DNA from 2 places in the Streptomyces johnsoniae genome. Region 2 is predicted to be linked to the other one. Evidence: predicted binding sites of a transcription regulator. Region 2 holds the regulator's gene; the other holds the start of a gene.

Region 1 (7,476 bases), on a different contig from region 2:
GGCCGTCACCGACGTGCTGACGCGCAAGGCCGTCCGGGCCTGCCGCGAGGAGGGCGTGGACCACCTGATGATCGGCGGCGGCGTCGCCGCGAACTCGCGGCTGCGCGCCATGGCCGAGGAACGGTGCGCCGCGGCCGGTATCACGCTGCGGGTGCCGCGCCCCGGTCTGTGCACGGACAACGGCGCGATGGTCGCCGCGCTCGGCGCCGAGATGGCCGCCCGCGGCCGGGAGCCCTCCGCGCTCGGCCTGCCCGCCGACTCGTCGCTGCCGGTGACGGAGCCCCACGTGCCGGGCGGCCGCCGGTGACCGTGGCGCTGATGTGGGAGGCGCGGGCGGCCGAGGGGCGCGGCGCGGAGCTGCTGGCCTGGGTGCGTACCCAGCGGCCGGCGCGCGCCCCGCTGCGCCGGGAGACGTTCACCGCGCCCGCTGACCGGGTGCTGGTCATCACCTGGTGGCCCGCCGGAGCCGAGGGGGACCCGTTGCCCGAGCCCCCGCAAGAGCTGCTGCACCGGCCGGTGCACCGCTGGCGGTTCACGCGGGTGCCCGACTGAACGGCGCCCTCCGGCGGCCTACGGCCCCGCGGGGCGGCCGATCAGCACGGTGGGCGCGTCCGCGATGCGGGTGAGGAACACGGTGGCCGCGGCCGGGCCGCGGGGCTTCAGGCGGCTGCGCAGCTCCTCGGGGGTGACCGCGAAGCCGCGCTTCTTGACGGTGAGGGTGCCGACGTTCCGCTCGCGCAGGAGTGCGCGCAGCCGTTTCACGTTGAATGGCAGCACGTCGGTGATCTCGTAGGCCGTGGCGAACGGGGTGGGGCGCAGCGTGTCGGCCGTGACGTAGGCGATGTGCGGGTCGAGCAGGCGGCCTTCGACGTGCTCGGCGACGTCCGCGACGAGACCGGCCCTGATGACCGCGCCGTCGGGCTCGTAGAGGTAGCGGCCCGGCGGCCCGGCCGGCGCGGGGCGCGCAGTGCCGGTGAGGCTGTCGCCGCCGGGCAGCAGCGTGGCGCGGCGGGGCGCGGCAGGTCCGGTGCCGAACCACAGCACGGCCTCCTTCACGTCGCCGCCGTACGAGACCCACTCCGCCTCGGTGTCGCCGGGGAGCGCCTCGTGCGGCACGCCCGGCGCGATCTTCAGCGCGGCGTGCGGCAGCCGGCCGGCCAGCCCGACGGCCCAGGACAGCGGGGGCGAGTACGCCTCGGGCGCGAAGATCCGGCCGCCGCCTGTCCTCCGGCGCGCGGGGTCTACGAACGCGCCGTCGCAGCCGGAGACGTCGACGTCCTCGACGGCGGCGCAGCGCACGGTGATGCGGTCGGCGAGGCCGAGCGCCGCGGCGTTGGCCTCCGCGGCGGCGCAGGCCAGCGGGGAGCGGTCGACGGCGAGCACGCTCAGCCCCGCCCTGGCCAGGGCGATGGCGTCGCCGCCGATGCCGCAGCACAGATCGGCCACGCGCCGGACGCCGAGCGCGGCGAAGCGGCGGGCCCGCCAGGCGGCGACCGGGGCGCGGGTGGCCTGCTCGACGCCGTCGGGCGTGAAGTACATCGCCGCGGCCTCGGGCCCGAATTTCGCCGCGGCGCGGTCCCGCAGGCGGGCCTGTCCGATGGCCGCGGAGACCAGGTCGGCCGGGTGGGTGCGGCGCAGCCGGGTGGCGGCGGCCAGCTCGTCGCCGGGCGCGAGACCCCTGAGGTCGTCGAGCAGGCGCCGTCCCGGGGCGGTCAGCAGGGCGCGGAATGCGTCGAGTTCGGTTGCGGCCACACGGGTCATTCTCCCCGTCGGCGCGGAACGGCGTGCGCGGGTCCGGCGGTGGGGGTGGCAGCATCCCAAGCCATGAAGATTATCCGACAAGTAGGACAAAAGGATTGTCGGGTTGGGCGGGGAGTGCGACGCTACGGCACCCTCGGCGGCGCGGCGATGCTCGCCCTTGTCTGCTCGGGGGCCGGCCTGCCCCCGTACCTCCTGCCCGGAGCGGAGGAGCCGGCGTCGCACCTCGCGTCCACCGTGGACGCCAACCCGCCGGGCGCGCTCGGCGCGCGCACGGTCCTCGGCCTGCCGCGGCACCGCCAGGCACAGGCCGTCGCCGACGCCACCGCGGCCTACGCCAAGCGGCTCGAACGGGCCGAGGCGCGGCGCGTCGTCGCCGCAAAACGCTGGGGACTGCGCCGCGCGCCGCTGCGCGCTCCCGCGCCACCGGCACACAAGCCGAAGCTCGCCACCGAACCCGGCCACCTCTCGGGGCCCGGGCTGCCGCCGGTCATCGTCCGGGCCCCCACCGAGGACAAGGTCGTCTTCCTCACCATTGACGACGGCGCGGACAAGGACCCGAAGCTGCTGGACATGCTGCGCGAACTCGACGTGCCCTACAGCAGCTTCGTCACCGACTACGTCGCGCGCGACGACTACGGCTACTTCCGCAGGGCCCACCGGAACGGCTCCGGTGTGCACAACCACACCGTGACCCACCCGGAGCTGCCCCGGCTGTCCTACCGGCAGCAGCGCGCCGAGATCTGCCGCCAGCAGGACAACCTGGAACGGGAGATCGGCGAGCGCCCCGTCCTCTTCCGGCCGCCCTACGGCGCCTACGACCGGGACACGCTGCGCGCGGCCGCGTCCTGCGGGGTGACGGCGGTGCCGCTGTGGGCCCAGGAGGCGTTCCCCGACCGCATCGAGTGGGGGCGCGCCGACCGGAAGTTCCACCCCGGGGACATCATCCTCACCCACTTCCGCGGCCCGGGGGAGTGGGACGGCACCATGACCGACATGGTGCGGCGGGTACTCGACACCGCGACCGAGCAGGGCTTCGCCCTCGCCCGGCTGGAGGACTACCTCTAGGAACTTTCGCGGACGCGCCGGGCGGCGCGTTCCGCGGGACGTGTCCCGGCGGTCAACCGGCCCCGGACGGGGGGCGTTTCACCGGCGCGCGCGCCCCCTCGCGCTACCGCCCACCAGGCGAACTGGCACTCTAGTTGACTGAGTGCTAACCGACGCATAGTCTCGATGCTGGCACTCTCACTGCGGGAGTGCCAGACACTGCGCGACAGGTTGATCCGGCACCCGCGACGACGGGTCCACCACGTCGCCGTCCAGCCATAGAAGACCCCGTGAGATCTCCGAAGGGGGAGGTCGGATCGTGACGACCGCCAGCTCCAAGGTTGCCATCAAGCCGCTTGAGGACCGCATCGTGGTCCAGCCGCTCGACGCCGAGCAGACCACGGCCTCGGGCCTGGTCATTCCCGACACGGCCAAGGAGAAGCCCCAGGAGGGCACCGTCCTGGCCGTCGGCCCCGGCCGCTTCGAGGACGGCAACCGCCTGCCGCTCGACGTCAAGGTCGGCGACATCGTTCTGTACAGCAAGTACGGCGGCACCGAGGTGAAGTACAACAACGAGGAGTACCTCGTCCTCTCCGCTCGCGACGTGCTCGCGATCATCGAGAAGTGATCGCACCGCGCCCCTGGGTCCACGGCTGACGCAGCCGTTCACGGCCCGGGGCGCGGTTTCGTTTTCCCCGAAGAACGCAAGGGACATCCACACCCATGGCGAAGATCCTGAAGTTTGACGAGGACGCCCGGCGCGCCCTCGAACGCGGCGTGAACCAGCTTGCCGACGCGGTCAAGGTGACCATCGGTCCCCGCGGCCGCAATGTCGTGATCGACAAGAAGTTCGGCGCGCCGACCATCACCAACGACGGTGTCACCATCGCGCGCGAGGTCGAGTCCGAGGACCCGTACGAAAACCTGGGCGCGCAGCTGGTGAAGGAGGTGGCGACCAAGACCAACGACATCGCTGGTGACGGCACCACCACCGCCACCGTGCTGGCGCAGGCGCTCGTCCGCGAGGGTCTGCGCAACGTGGCCGCCGGTGCCTCCCCCTCCGGCCTCAAGCGCGGCATCGACGCCGCCGTGGAGGCCGTCGCCGACGACCTGCGCGCCAGCGCCCGGCCCATCGACTCCAAGGAGGACATCGCCGCCGTCGCCGCGCTGTCCGCCCAGGAGAAGCAGGTCGGTGAGCTGATCGCCGAGGCCATGGACAAGGTCGGCAAGGACGGTGTCATCACCGTCGAGGAATCCCAGACCTTCGGCCTCGACCTCGACTTCACCGAGGGCATGGCCTTCGACAAGGGCTACCTCTCGCACTACATGGTGACCGACCAGGAGCGCATGGAGGCCGTCCTCGACGACCCCTACATCCTGATCCACCAGGGCAAGATCGGCTCCATCCAGGACCTGCTCCCGCTGCTGGAGAAGATCATGCAGGCCGGCGGCTCCCGGCCGCTGCTGATCGTCGCCGAGGACGTGGAGGGCGAGGCGCTGTCCACCCTCGTCGTCAACAAGATCCGCGGCACGTTCAACTCGGTGGCCGTCAAGGCCCCCGGCTTCGGCGACCGCCGCAAGGCGATGCTCGGCGACATGGCCACCCTCACCGGCGGCACCGTGATCTCCGAAGAGGTCGGCCTCAAGCTCGACCAGGCCGGTCTCGACGTGCTGGGCACCGCGCGCCGCGTGACCATCACCAAGGACGACACCACCATCGTCGACGGCGCGGGCAAGGCGGCCGACATCGAGGGCCGGGTCGCGCAGATCCGCGCCGAGATCGAGGCCACCGACTCCGACTGGGACCGGGAGAAGCTCCAGGAGCGGCTGGCCAAGCTGGCCGGCGGCGTGTGCGTCATCCGGGTCGGCGCCGCCACCGAGGTGGAGCTGAAGGAGAAGAAGCACCGCCTCGAGGACGCCATCTCCGCCACCCGTGCGGCCGTCGAGGAGGGCATCGTCCCCGGCGGTGGCGCCTCGCTCGTCCACTCGGCCAAGGTGCTCGACGGCGGCCTCGGCAAGACCGGCGACGAGGCCACCGGCGTGGCCATCGTGCGCCGTGCCGCGGTCGAGCCGCTGCGCTGGATCGCCGAGAACGCGGGCCTCGAAGGCTACGTGATCACCGCCAAGGTGGCCGAGCTGGACAAGGGCCAGGGCTTCAACGCGGCCACCGGGACCTACGGCGACCTGGTCGGCGACGGCGTGATCGACCCGGTGAAGGTGACCCGTTCCGCGCTGCAGAACGCGGCCTCCATCGCCTCCCTGCTGCTCACCACCGAGACCCTGGTGGTGGAGAAGAAGGAAGAGGAGCCGGAGCAGGCCGCCGGGCACGGCCACGGCCACGCCCACTGACGCGGTCGCGCACGACCCCGCGGGCCCCCGGCCCGCCGCCCGGAGCACCGGCGGCGGCCGGGGGCCCGCCGCCGTCCCTACCCCCGTTCCCCGGCCAGTTCACTGCCCGTCGTGCCGCGGCCCGTACCTGCGGCCCGCCCGGGAGGACAGGCCGCCGAGCGCGCCGCGCGGCGCCAGCCGGGCCGCGCCCATCAGCACCTTGTACCGCGGATCGGGAATGCACACCGTCCGCCGTCTGGCCAGATCCCGCAGTGCCGCGTCCACCACCCGGTCCGCGTCCAGCCACATCCAGCCCGGGATGTTGTCCGTCCCGAGCCCCGCCCGCTGGTGGAAGCCGGTGCGCACGAATCCGGGGCAGAGCGCCATCAGCCGCACGCCGTCGGCCGCGAGGTCCCGGGCCGCGCCCTCCGTGAACTGCACCACCCACGCCTTGGACGCCCCGTAGGTACCGCGCGGCAGGAACGCGGCCACCGACGCCACGTTCACCACGCCGCCCCGGCCGCGCCGCCGCATCGGCTCCGCGGCGGCCGAGGTCAGCCGCAGCACCGCCTCGCAGTGGACCTTGAGCATCCGCAGTTCGTCGGCCACGGGCACGTCCAGGTAGCTGCCCCGCTGCCCGAAGCCGGCATTGTTGATCAGCAGGTCTACCGGGTGCGCCCGTTCGGACAACCGCGCTTCGACAGCGGCGATGCCCTCGTCGGTCGACAGGTCCGCCCGCAGCACGGCGGCCTCGATCCCGTGCCGGTCGTGCAGTTCGGCGGCCTGGTGTCCCAGCGCCTGTGCGTCACGGGCCACCAGCACCAGGTCGTGCCGGTCACGGGCCAGCCGGCGGGCGAACGCGGCGCCGATCCCCGACGTCGCTCCGGTCACCAATGCAGTTGTCATACGAAGACCGTAGTGGGCGCTATCCGCGGGAGTGCGGCGCGTTCGCGTTCACCAGATCGCGGCGTGCGCGGCCGAGCAGCTCCTCGCGCTCGTCCTCGGTCAGGCCGCCCCAGACGCCGTACGGCTCGCGCACCGACAGCGCGTGCGCGGCGCACTCGGCGCGCACCGGGCAGCGCATGCACACTTCCTTCGCCGCTTCTTCGCGGGAGCTGCGCGCCGCTCCGCGCTCCCCCTCGGGATGGAAGAACAGTGAGCTGTCCACGCCCCGGCATGCGGCCAGCAGTTGCCAGTCCCACAGGTCGGCGTTGGGGCCAGGAAGGCGGGAGAAATCTGCCATGACGGTGTCCCATCGTCATCGAGGCTGAGGAAGGGGATGTAAATATGACTACCAGCTGAATATATATCTATGCACTCCAAGTCGGGCAATAAGGTCTAAAAAGGGCAAAAACGAATGTTCGGCGTGTTTGGCTGAGCGCGGCGGTCGCGTGACGAGCCGGTCACGTACAGTGCTGCTGCTGTGAGGTTGGAGGCCGTAACTCTTTCGGGTGACCGTCGTTGAGAGGGCGGAGGCGGTTGACACGGCTTGTCAATCGCACAGGTGACGACACACGACTGCCTGGAGGCTCAAGTGCGCATCAGCTGCGGAGGGCGACCATGACTTCCGTCCTTGTCTGCGACGACTCCCCGCTCGCCCGGGAGGCGCTCCGCCGCGCGGTCGCGACCGTGCCCGGCGTTGAGCGGGTCACTACGGCCGCCAACGGCGAGGAGGTCCTGCGCCGCTGGGGTGCCGACCGTTCCGACCTGATTCTGATGGACGTCCGAATGCCCGGCCTCGGCGGAGTGGAAACCGTGCGGCGGCTTCTTTCCGCGGACCCCGGCGCCCGCATCATCATGCTCACCGTCGCCGAGGACCTGGACGGCGTGGCGCTCGCCGTGGCCGCGGGGGCGCGTGGCTATCTCCACAAGGACGCCTCGCGCGCGGAGCTGCGCGCCACCGTCACGCAGGCGCTCGCCGATCCGACCTGGCGGCTGGCACCGCGCCGGCTGCGTTCCTCGGACATGGGGGCGGCCCCGACGCTGACCGCCCGCGAGATCCAGGTCCTGGAGGGGATGAGCCACGGCCGGTCCAACGCCGAGATCGGCCGTGAGCTTTTTCTCTCCGAGGACACGGTCAAGACGCACGCCCGCCGGCTGTTCAAAAAGCTGGGTGCTTCGGACCGCGCGCACGCCGTTGCCCTGGGGTTCCGGTGGGGGCTGGTGCGCTGAGCGACGGGACCGGACGGGGACGCGGCCACGAGTCGGCACCCCGTCCGGTGAGGAGCGGTGACCCAAAAGGATCGCGGGTGCCGCATCCTTGAGAGTATGACGCTCCTTGGGGACGAGTCGGCCAGGTGCGAGGGGAGGGCCCGGGACATGTCGTTCGGCACTCCCGCCCAC
Region 2 (7,476 bases):
CGGATCTCCACGTAGAGGTCACCGGCGGGACCGCCGCCGGGGCCGACCTCGCCCTCGCCCGCGAGCTGGATGCGGGTGCCGTTGTCCACGCCGGCCGGAATCTTCACGGTCAGCGTGCGGCGGCTGCGGACCCGGCCGTCGCCCGCGCACTCCGGGCACGGGGTCGGCACGACGGTGCCGAAGCCCTGGCACTGCGGGCAGGGCCGCGAGGTCATGACCTGCCCCAGGAACGACCGCGTGACCTGCGAGACCTCGCCGCGCCCGCGGCACATGTCGCAGGTCTGCGCGGAGGTGCCGGGGGCCGCGCCCTCGCCGCTGCACGAGGTGCAGACGGTGGCGGTGTCGACCTGGATCTCCTTGGTGGTGCCGAACGCCGCCTCGTTGAGATCGATCTCCAGACGGATCATGGCGTCCTGGCCGCGCCGGGTGCGCGACTTCGGGCCGCGCTGGGACGCGGTGCCGAAGAAGGCGTCCATGATGTCCGAGAAATTGCCGAAGCCGGCGCCGAAACCGGCCCCCGCCCCGGCCGAGGCGCCGCCCATCGGGTCGCCGCCAAGGTCGTACATCTGTTTCTTCTGCGGATCGGAGAGCACCTCGTACGCGGTGTTGATCTCCTTGAACCGCTCCTGGGTCTTCGGGTCCGGGTTCACGTCCGGGTGCAGCTCACGAGCCAGCCTGCGAAAGGCCTTCTTGATCTCGTCCTGCGAGGCATCGCGCTGCACGCCAAGGATCGCGTAGTAGTCCGCCGCCACCTAGTTCTCCGCGAGGATCTGTCCGACGTAACGTGCCACTGCGCGCACTGCTCCCATCGTTCCGGGGTAGTCCATGCGGGTCGGTCCGACCACGCCGAGCTTGGCGACCGCCTCGTCTCCTGAACCGTAACCGACCGAGACCACCGAGGTGGACGTCAGGCCCTCGTGAGCGTTCTCATGGCCGATGCGCACGGTCACGCCCGAGTCCTTCGCCTCCCCCAGCAGCTTCAGGAGCACCACCTGCTCCTCCAGCGCCTCAAGCACCGGCCGGATGGTGAGCGGGAAGTCCTGCCCGAAGCGGGTCAGATTGGCGGTGCCACCGATCATCAGCCGCTCCTCGGTCTCCTCCACCAGAGTCTCCAGCAAAGAGGACAGCACCGTCGAGACCGTGCCGCGCTCTTCCTGGTCGAAGGAATCCGGCAGATCCGCGACCAGGCGCGGCACCTCGGAGAAGCGCTCGCCGACGATCCTGCTGTTCAGCCGGGCGCGCAGATCGGCGAGCGAGGTCTCGCCGAAGGGTGCGGGGCAGTCGACGACGCGCTGCTCGACCCGTCCGGTGTCCGTGATCAGCACCAGCATCAGGCGGGCCGGAGCGAGCGAGAGCAGCTCGACGTGGCGCACCGTCGAGCGGCTGAGCGAGGGGTACTGCACGACGGCGACCTGCCGGGTCAGCTGCGCGAGCAGCCGGACCGTGCGGCCGACGACGTCGTCCAGGTCCACCGCGTTGGCCAAGAAGTTCTGAATGGCGCGGCGCTCGGCCGTCGAGAGCGGCTTGACGTCGGCGAGCTTGTCGACGAACAGCCGGTACCCCTTGTCCGTCGGCACCCGCCCCGCGCTGGTGTGGGGCTGGGCGATGTACCCCTCCTCCTCCAGCGCGGCCATGTCGTTGCGCACGGTCGCCGGGGAGACGTGCAGGTTGTGCCGCTCGGTCAGCGCCTTGGAACCGACCGGCTCCTCGGTGCCCACGTAGTCCTGGACGATGGCACGCAACACTTCCAGCCTGCGCTCACTGAGCATGTCGCACACCTCCCGTCCGGCTGTCCGTCGCTGGTCGGCCGCCCTGGCACTCATCTGCGAGGAGTGCCAAGCCCTGTCCCAGTGTACGGCCGGGTAGCACGGCCAGGGAACGAGCAGCGGGCAGAAGGTGCCCACCACCCCGGCCGTTCATGCCCGTACGCGCGGCCAGACAGGGCCTAACGTCGTGGCATGGAATACACGTGGGAACGGCTCGCACCCGGTGTGATCAGGTGCCGGCTGGCCGGCTGGGACGAAACGGTCGGGGCCGTCGCCGGGGCGGACGGCGTTCTGCTGGTGGACGCCGGGCCCTCGGCCGCCGCGGGTGCCGCCCTGGCCGGGGAGGCGGCCGGGCTGCTGGGGGCGCCCGTCACCCGCGTGGTGATCACTCACCCGCACTTCGACCACGTGCTCGGGCTCGCGGGCCTGCCCGGGGTCGCCGCGCACGGCGCGGCCGGGCTGCCCGCCCACCTGGACCGCGGCGGGCGGGCGGAAGTCGCGGCCGCCGCCGTGCGGTACGGCATCGCGCGCGAGGCCGCGGAGGCGGACGCCTCGGCGCTGCGGCGCCCGTGGCACGAGGTGCGCGGCGAGACGGCCGTCGGCCTCGGCGGCGGCAGAACGGCGGTGCTCGCCGACCTGGGGCCCGCGCACTCGGGGCACGACGTGGTGGTGGTCGTTCCGGGCCCGGTGCCCGTGGTGTTCTGCGGCGACCTGGTCGAGGAGTCGGGCGAGCCGCAGGCCGGGCCCGACGCGACGCCGGAACGCTGGCCCGCGGCCCTGGACCGGCTGCTCGCCCTCGGCGGCCGGAACGCGCGCTACGTGCCGGGCCACGGGGCCGTGGTGGACGCGGAGTTCGTGCGGGCGCAGCGGGGCGTGCTGGCCCGCAGGTTCGGTGTGCCCGCATGAGGCGGCGTGGTCGAATGGGCCCATGCGCAGCAGACAGTACGGACCCGATCTGACGCCGCCGTGGAAGCGGCGCAAGCCCGTTCCCGAGCTGGCGGCCGACCCCGGGCTCGTCGTCGAGGAGGTCACCACCGGCTTCTGCGGTGCGGTGATCCGCTGCGACAAGACGGCCGTGACGCTGGAGGACCGGTTCGGCACCCACCGGGACTTTCCGCTCGCTCCGGCCGCGTTCCTCTTCGAGGGTGACCCGGTGACCCTGGTCAGGCCGCGTCCGCGGGCCGCCGCGGAAGGGCCGGCCCGCACCGCCTCCGGCTCACTCGCCGTACCGGGCGCCCGCGCCCGGGTGGCGCGCGCCGGGCGCATCTATGTGGAGGGGCGCCACGATGCGGAGCTGGTCGAGAAGGTGTGGGGCGACGACCTGCGGATCGAGGGCGTCGTCGTGGAGTACCTCGCGGGCATCGACGACCTGCCCGAGGTCGTCCGGGCCTTCGGCCCCACCCCCGGGGCCAGGCTCGGGGTCCTGGTGGACCATCTGGTGCCGGGCTCCAAGGAGTCCAGGATCGCCGCCGGGATCGACGACCCGCACGTACTGGTCGTCGGGCACCCCTTCATCGACATCTGGGCGGCGGTCAAGCCCGCCGCCGTGGGCATCCCGGCCTGGCCGGACGTGCCGCGCGGGCAGGACTGGAAGACCGGCGTGTGCCGCGCGCTCGGCTGGCCCGAGCACACCGGCGCGGCCTGGCAGCGCATCCTCGGCCGCGTGCACAGCTTCCGCGACCTCGACCCCGCACTGCTCGGCCCGGTCGAGCACCTGATCGACCACGTGACCGTCGGCGGACCGGGCGGACCCGGCGGACCGGCGTAGGCGGCGGACCGGCGTAGGCGGGCCCGCGGGGCAGGGGACAATGGGGGCATGCCCTCCGCACCCCTGGACGGCGAGCCCGTGCCCGCGGACGGCGCGCTGCCCGCCACCGCGCGCGCCGGCGCCGCCGGCCGGCCACTCGCCTTCTACCTGCACGTGCCGTACTGCGCGACCCGTTGCGGGTACTGCGACTTCAACACCTACACGGCGGGCGAGCTGCGCGGTTCCGGCGGGGCGCTGGCCTCCCGGGAGAACTACGCGGAGGTCCTGGAGCAGGAGGTCCGGCTCGCGCGCAAGGTGCTGGGCGACGACCCGCGCCGGGTCAGCACGGTGTTCGTCGGCGGCGGCACCCCGACCCTGCTGCCGCCCGCCGACCTCGCGCGCATGCTGGACGCGGTGCGCGCCGAGTTCGGCCTCGCCGCCGACGCCGAGGTCACCACCGAGGCCAACCCGGACTCGGTCGGCCCCGAATCGCTCGCCGCGCTGCGCGCTGCGGGCTTCACCCGGGTCTCGTTCGGCATGCAGAGCGCACGCCGGCACGTGCTCGCCGTTCTGGAACGCACCCACACGCCGGGGCGCCCGGAGGCGTGCGTCGCCGAGGCGCGCGCCGCCGGCTTCGAGCACGTCAGCCTCGACCTGATCTACGGCACCCCGGGCGAGACCGACGCGGACTGGCGGGCCTCGCTGGCGGCGGCCATCGGCGCGGGCCCCGACCACGTCTCGGCGTACTCGCTGATCGTCGAGGACGGCACGCGCCTGGCGGGCCGCGTCCGCCGCGGCGAGGTGGCCGCACCCGACGACGACGTGCACGCCGACCGCTACCTGATCGCCGAGGAGGCGCTCGCCGCGGCCGGGTTCGCCTGGTACGAGGTCTCCAACTGGGCCACCTCCCCCGCCGCCCGCTGCCGGCACAACGAGCTGTACTGGACCGGCGCGGACTGGTGGGGCGCGGGACCCGGCGCGCACAGCCACGTCGGCGGCGTCCGCTGGTGGAACGTGAAACACCCCGGCGCGTACGCCCAGGCGCTCGCCGAGGGCCGCTCCCCCGGCGCGGGCCGCGAGGTGCTGACGGCGGAGGACCGCCGGGTGGAGCACATCCTGCTCCGGCTGCGCCTCGACGCCGGCTGCGAGCTGTCCCTGCTGCGCCCCGACGGCCTCGCGGCGGCCCGCCGCGCCCTGGCCGACGGCCTGCTGCGCCCCGACGCGTTCACCGCGGGGCGCGCGGCGCTGACGCTGCGCGGCCGGCTCCTCGCGGACGCCCTGACCCGGGACCTCGTGGACTGACGGCCCTCCGACGCCGGCCGCCCCGCGGCCCGGCGTTGCCGACGGCGGCCACCACGACCAGCCCGCGTTCCCGGCCCGCGTTCCCGGCCCGACCACCGGCGCCCAAGAGCTCTCTCCCGGCCTTCCGCGTTTCCCGGCCTCGCCGGCCGGCGAAAGGCCGCCGCCGTTCCGACCCGGTCGCCGTCGGCGTCGGCGTCGGCGGGCTCGCCGCTCAGGCGTTCTCGTACATCGAGCCGATCAGCCCGTCGAACTCGCGCTCCACCACGGGCCGCTTCAGCTTCAGGCTCGGCGTGAGGTCGCCGTGTTCCACGTCCAGCTCGCGCGGCAGCAGCTGGAACTTCTTCACCGTCTGCCAGCGCTGGAGCGTCCCGTTCAGCTCCTGCACGTACCCGTCGATCAGCTGCCGCGTGCGCTCGTGCGCCACCACCTCGGCGTAGCCGCCGCTGATGCCCGCCTCCTCGGCCCAGCCGAGGATCGCCGCCTCGTCCAGCGCGATCAGCGCGGAACAGTACTTACGGCCCGCGCCGATCACGATCATCGTCGAGGCGTAGGGGCACACCGCCTTGAAGCGGCCCTCGATCTCCGTGGGCGCCACGTACTTGCCGCCCGAGGTCTTGAACAGGTCCTTCTTCCGGTCCGTGATGCGCAGATAACCGTCGTCCGACAGCTCGCCGATGTCGCCGGTGTGGAACCAGCCGTCGGTCCCGAGGACCGCCTCGGTCTGCTCCGCAAGCCCGTGGTAGCCCTGCATGATGCCGGGGCCGCGCAGCAGGATCTCGCCGTCGTCGGCGATCTTGACCTCGTTGCCCGGCAGGGACTTGCCGACGGTCCCGGTGCGGTAGGCGGCGCGCGGGTTGCAGAAGCTGGCCGCCGCGGACTCCGTCAGGCCGTAGCCCTCCAGGATCGGGATGCCCGCGCCGCAGAAGAAGTAGCCGATCTCCGGGGTGAGCGCCGCGGAGCCGGACACGCATACCTGCATGCGCCCGCCGAAGGCGGCGCGCAGCTTGGCGTACACCAGCCGGTCGGCGACGCGGTGGCGCGCCGCGAGCCCGGCGGGGACGGTGGCCTTGCCGGTGCGCCGGAAGTTCTCCTGGGAGACCTGGGCGTACTCGCGGGCGATGCCGGCCGCCCAGTTGAAGATCTTGAAGCGCAGCGCGCCGCCCGCCTTGGCCTTGGCCGCGACGCCGTTGTAGACGCGCTCGTAAATGCGCGGCACCCCGCACATCAGGCTCGGCCGCACGACCGGCAGGTTCTCGATGATCTTGTCGATGCGCCCGTCGACGGCCATCACATGCCCGATCTGGACGTGCGCGGCGAGCAGCACCTTCCCGAAGACGTGCGCGAGCGGCAGCCACAGGTACTGCAGGCCGTCCGGCCGTTCCAGGTCGATGGCCTCTATCGCCAGGCCCATGTACGACCAGGTGTCCTGGCTGAGCCGCACACCCTTGGGGCGGCCGGTGGTGCCCGAGGTGTAGATGAGCGTGGCCAGCTGGTCGGGACGCAGCGCCGCGACGGTGTCGGTGACGCAGTCCGGGTTCTTCTCCAGGTGGGCGGCCCCGCGTTCCGCCAGGTCGGCGAGCGAGAGGACCCAGCCCTCCGGGTCGCCCTCGGCGGGCACCGCGTCCGCCGCCTCGATCACCACCACGTGCGCGAGGCCGGGCAGCTCGGCCCGCCGTTCGCGGGCCTTGGCCAACTGCGCCGCGTCCTCGGCGATCAGGACGCGGCTGCCGGAGTCGGCGAGGATGTACGCGGTCTCCTCGGCGTTGGTCTGCGGGTACACCGTGGTGGTGGCCGCGCCCGCGCAGATGATGCCGAGGTCGGCGAGTATCCAGTCCACGCGCGTCGTGGAGGCGATCGCCACCCGCTCCTCCGGCCGCACACCGAGGTCCATCAGACCCGCCGCTATGGCGTAGACGCGCTGCGCGGACTGCGCCCACGTGTAGCTGCGCCAGTCGTCGGGCCCCTCCCCCGCGGAGGGCACCGGGTAGCGGAACGCCTCACGGTCCGGGGTGGCGGCGACCCGGTCGAGGAACAGGTTGGCCACGGACGGCGGGCGTTCCGCGATCGAGCGGGTCGGGGTCTGCTTCTCGCTCACGACTTCCTCCGGGTGCCGCACTGCAACGGGGGTCACGGGTCACCGGGGTAACTCGTCAGTAACCGCCGGGTGGCGATCAGACTAAAGGGCCCGGCCCTCGCACGTAAGGGGCCTATTTCTTGTTCTTCGCCTCGCCGCCGTCGGAGTCGGAGGAAAGCGCCGCGATGAACGCCTCCTGGGGCACCTCGACCCGCCCCACCATCTTCATGCGCTTCTTTCCCTCCTTCTGCTTCTCCAGCAGCTTCCGCTTGCGGGAGATGTCGCCCCCGTAGCACTTGGACAGCACGTCCTTGCGGATCGCCCGCACCGTCTCCCTGGCGATCACCCGCGAGCCGATCGCGGCCTGGATCGGCACCTCGAACTGCTGCCGCGGAATCAGCTCCCTCAGCTTCCCGGCCATCTTCACGCCGTACGCGTACGCCTTGTCCTTGTGGACGATCGCCGAGAACGCGTCGACCTTGTCGCCGTGCAGCAGAATGTCGACCTTCACCAGCGCCGCGGCCTGTTCGCCGGTCGGCTCGTAGTCGAGCGAGGCGTAGCCGCGGGTCTTGGACTTCAGCGCGTCG

What was found. Region 2 encodes HrcA, which represses chaperone genes, less so after heat shock. Its sites were predicted from a motif close to TTNGCACTCNGNNNNNCNGAGTGCNAA; they were not measured.
Region 1: a site for HrcA is predicted at 2,949-2,975, ahead of groES (co-chaperone GroES). Genes of this name have one in related genera too.

What each region holds. Positions count from the first base shown of each region.
Region 1 covers NZ_JAVREV010000006.1:307,247-314,722, forward strand. Annotated here, with positions in the region: gene tsaD (tRNA (adenosine(37)-N6)-threonylcarbamoyltransferase complex transferase subunit TsaD) at 1-307, shown strand, start outside; gene RM779_RS13605 (hypothetical protein) at 304-552, shown strand; gene RM779_RS13610 (class I SAM-dependent methyltransferase) at 571-1,761, opposite strand; gene RM779_RS13615 (polysaccharide deacetylase family protein) at 1,876-2,826, shown strand; gene groES (co-chaperone GroES) at 3,125-3,433, shown strand; gene groL (chaperonin GroEL) at 3,529-5,154, shown strand; gene RM779_RS13630 (SDR family NAD(P)-dependent oxidoreductase) at 5,254-6,039, opposite strand; gene RM779_RS13635 (WhiB family transcriptional regulator) at 6,059-6,376, opposite strand; gene RM779_RS13640 (response regulator transcription factor) at 6,694-7,305, shown strand.
Region 2 covers NZ_JAVREV010000007.1:322,307-329,782, forward strand. Annotated here, with positions in the region: gene dnaJ (molecular chaperone DnaJ) at 1-752, opposite strand, end outside; gene hrcA (heat-inducible transcriptional repressor HrcA) at 753-1,769, opposite strand; gene RM779_RS15530 (MBL fold metallo-hydrolase) at 1,959-2,672, shown strand; gene RM779_RS15535 (DUF3097 domain-containing protein) at 2,695-3,534, shown strand; gene hemW (radical SAM family heme chaperone HemW) at 3,583-4,815, shown strand; gene RM779_RS15545 (AMP-dependent synthetase/ligase) at 5,027-6,910, opposite strand; gene lepA (translation elongation factor 4) at 7,023-7,476, opposite strand, start outside.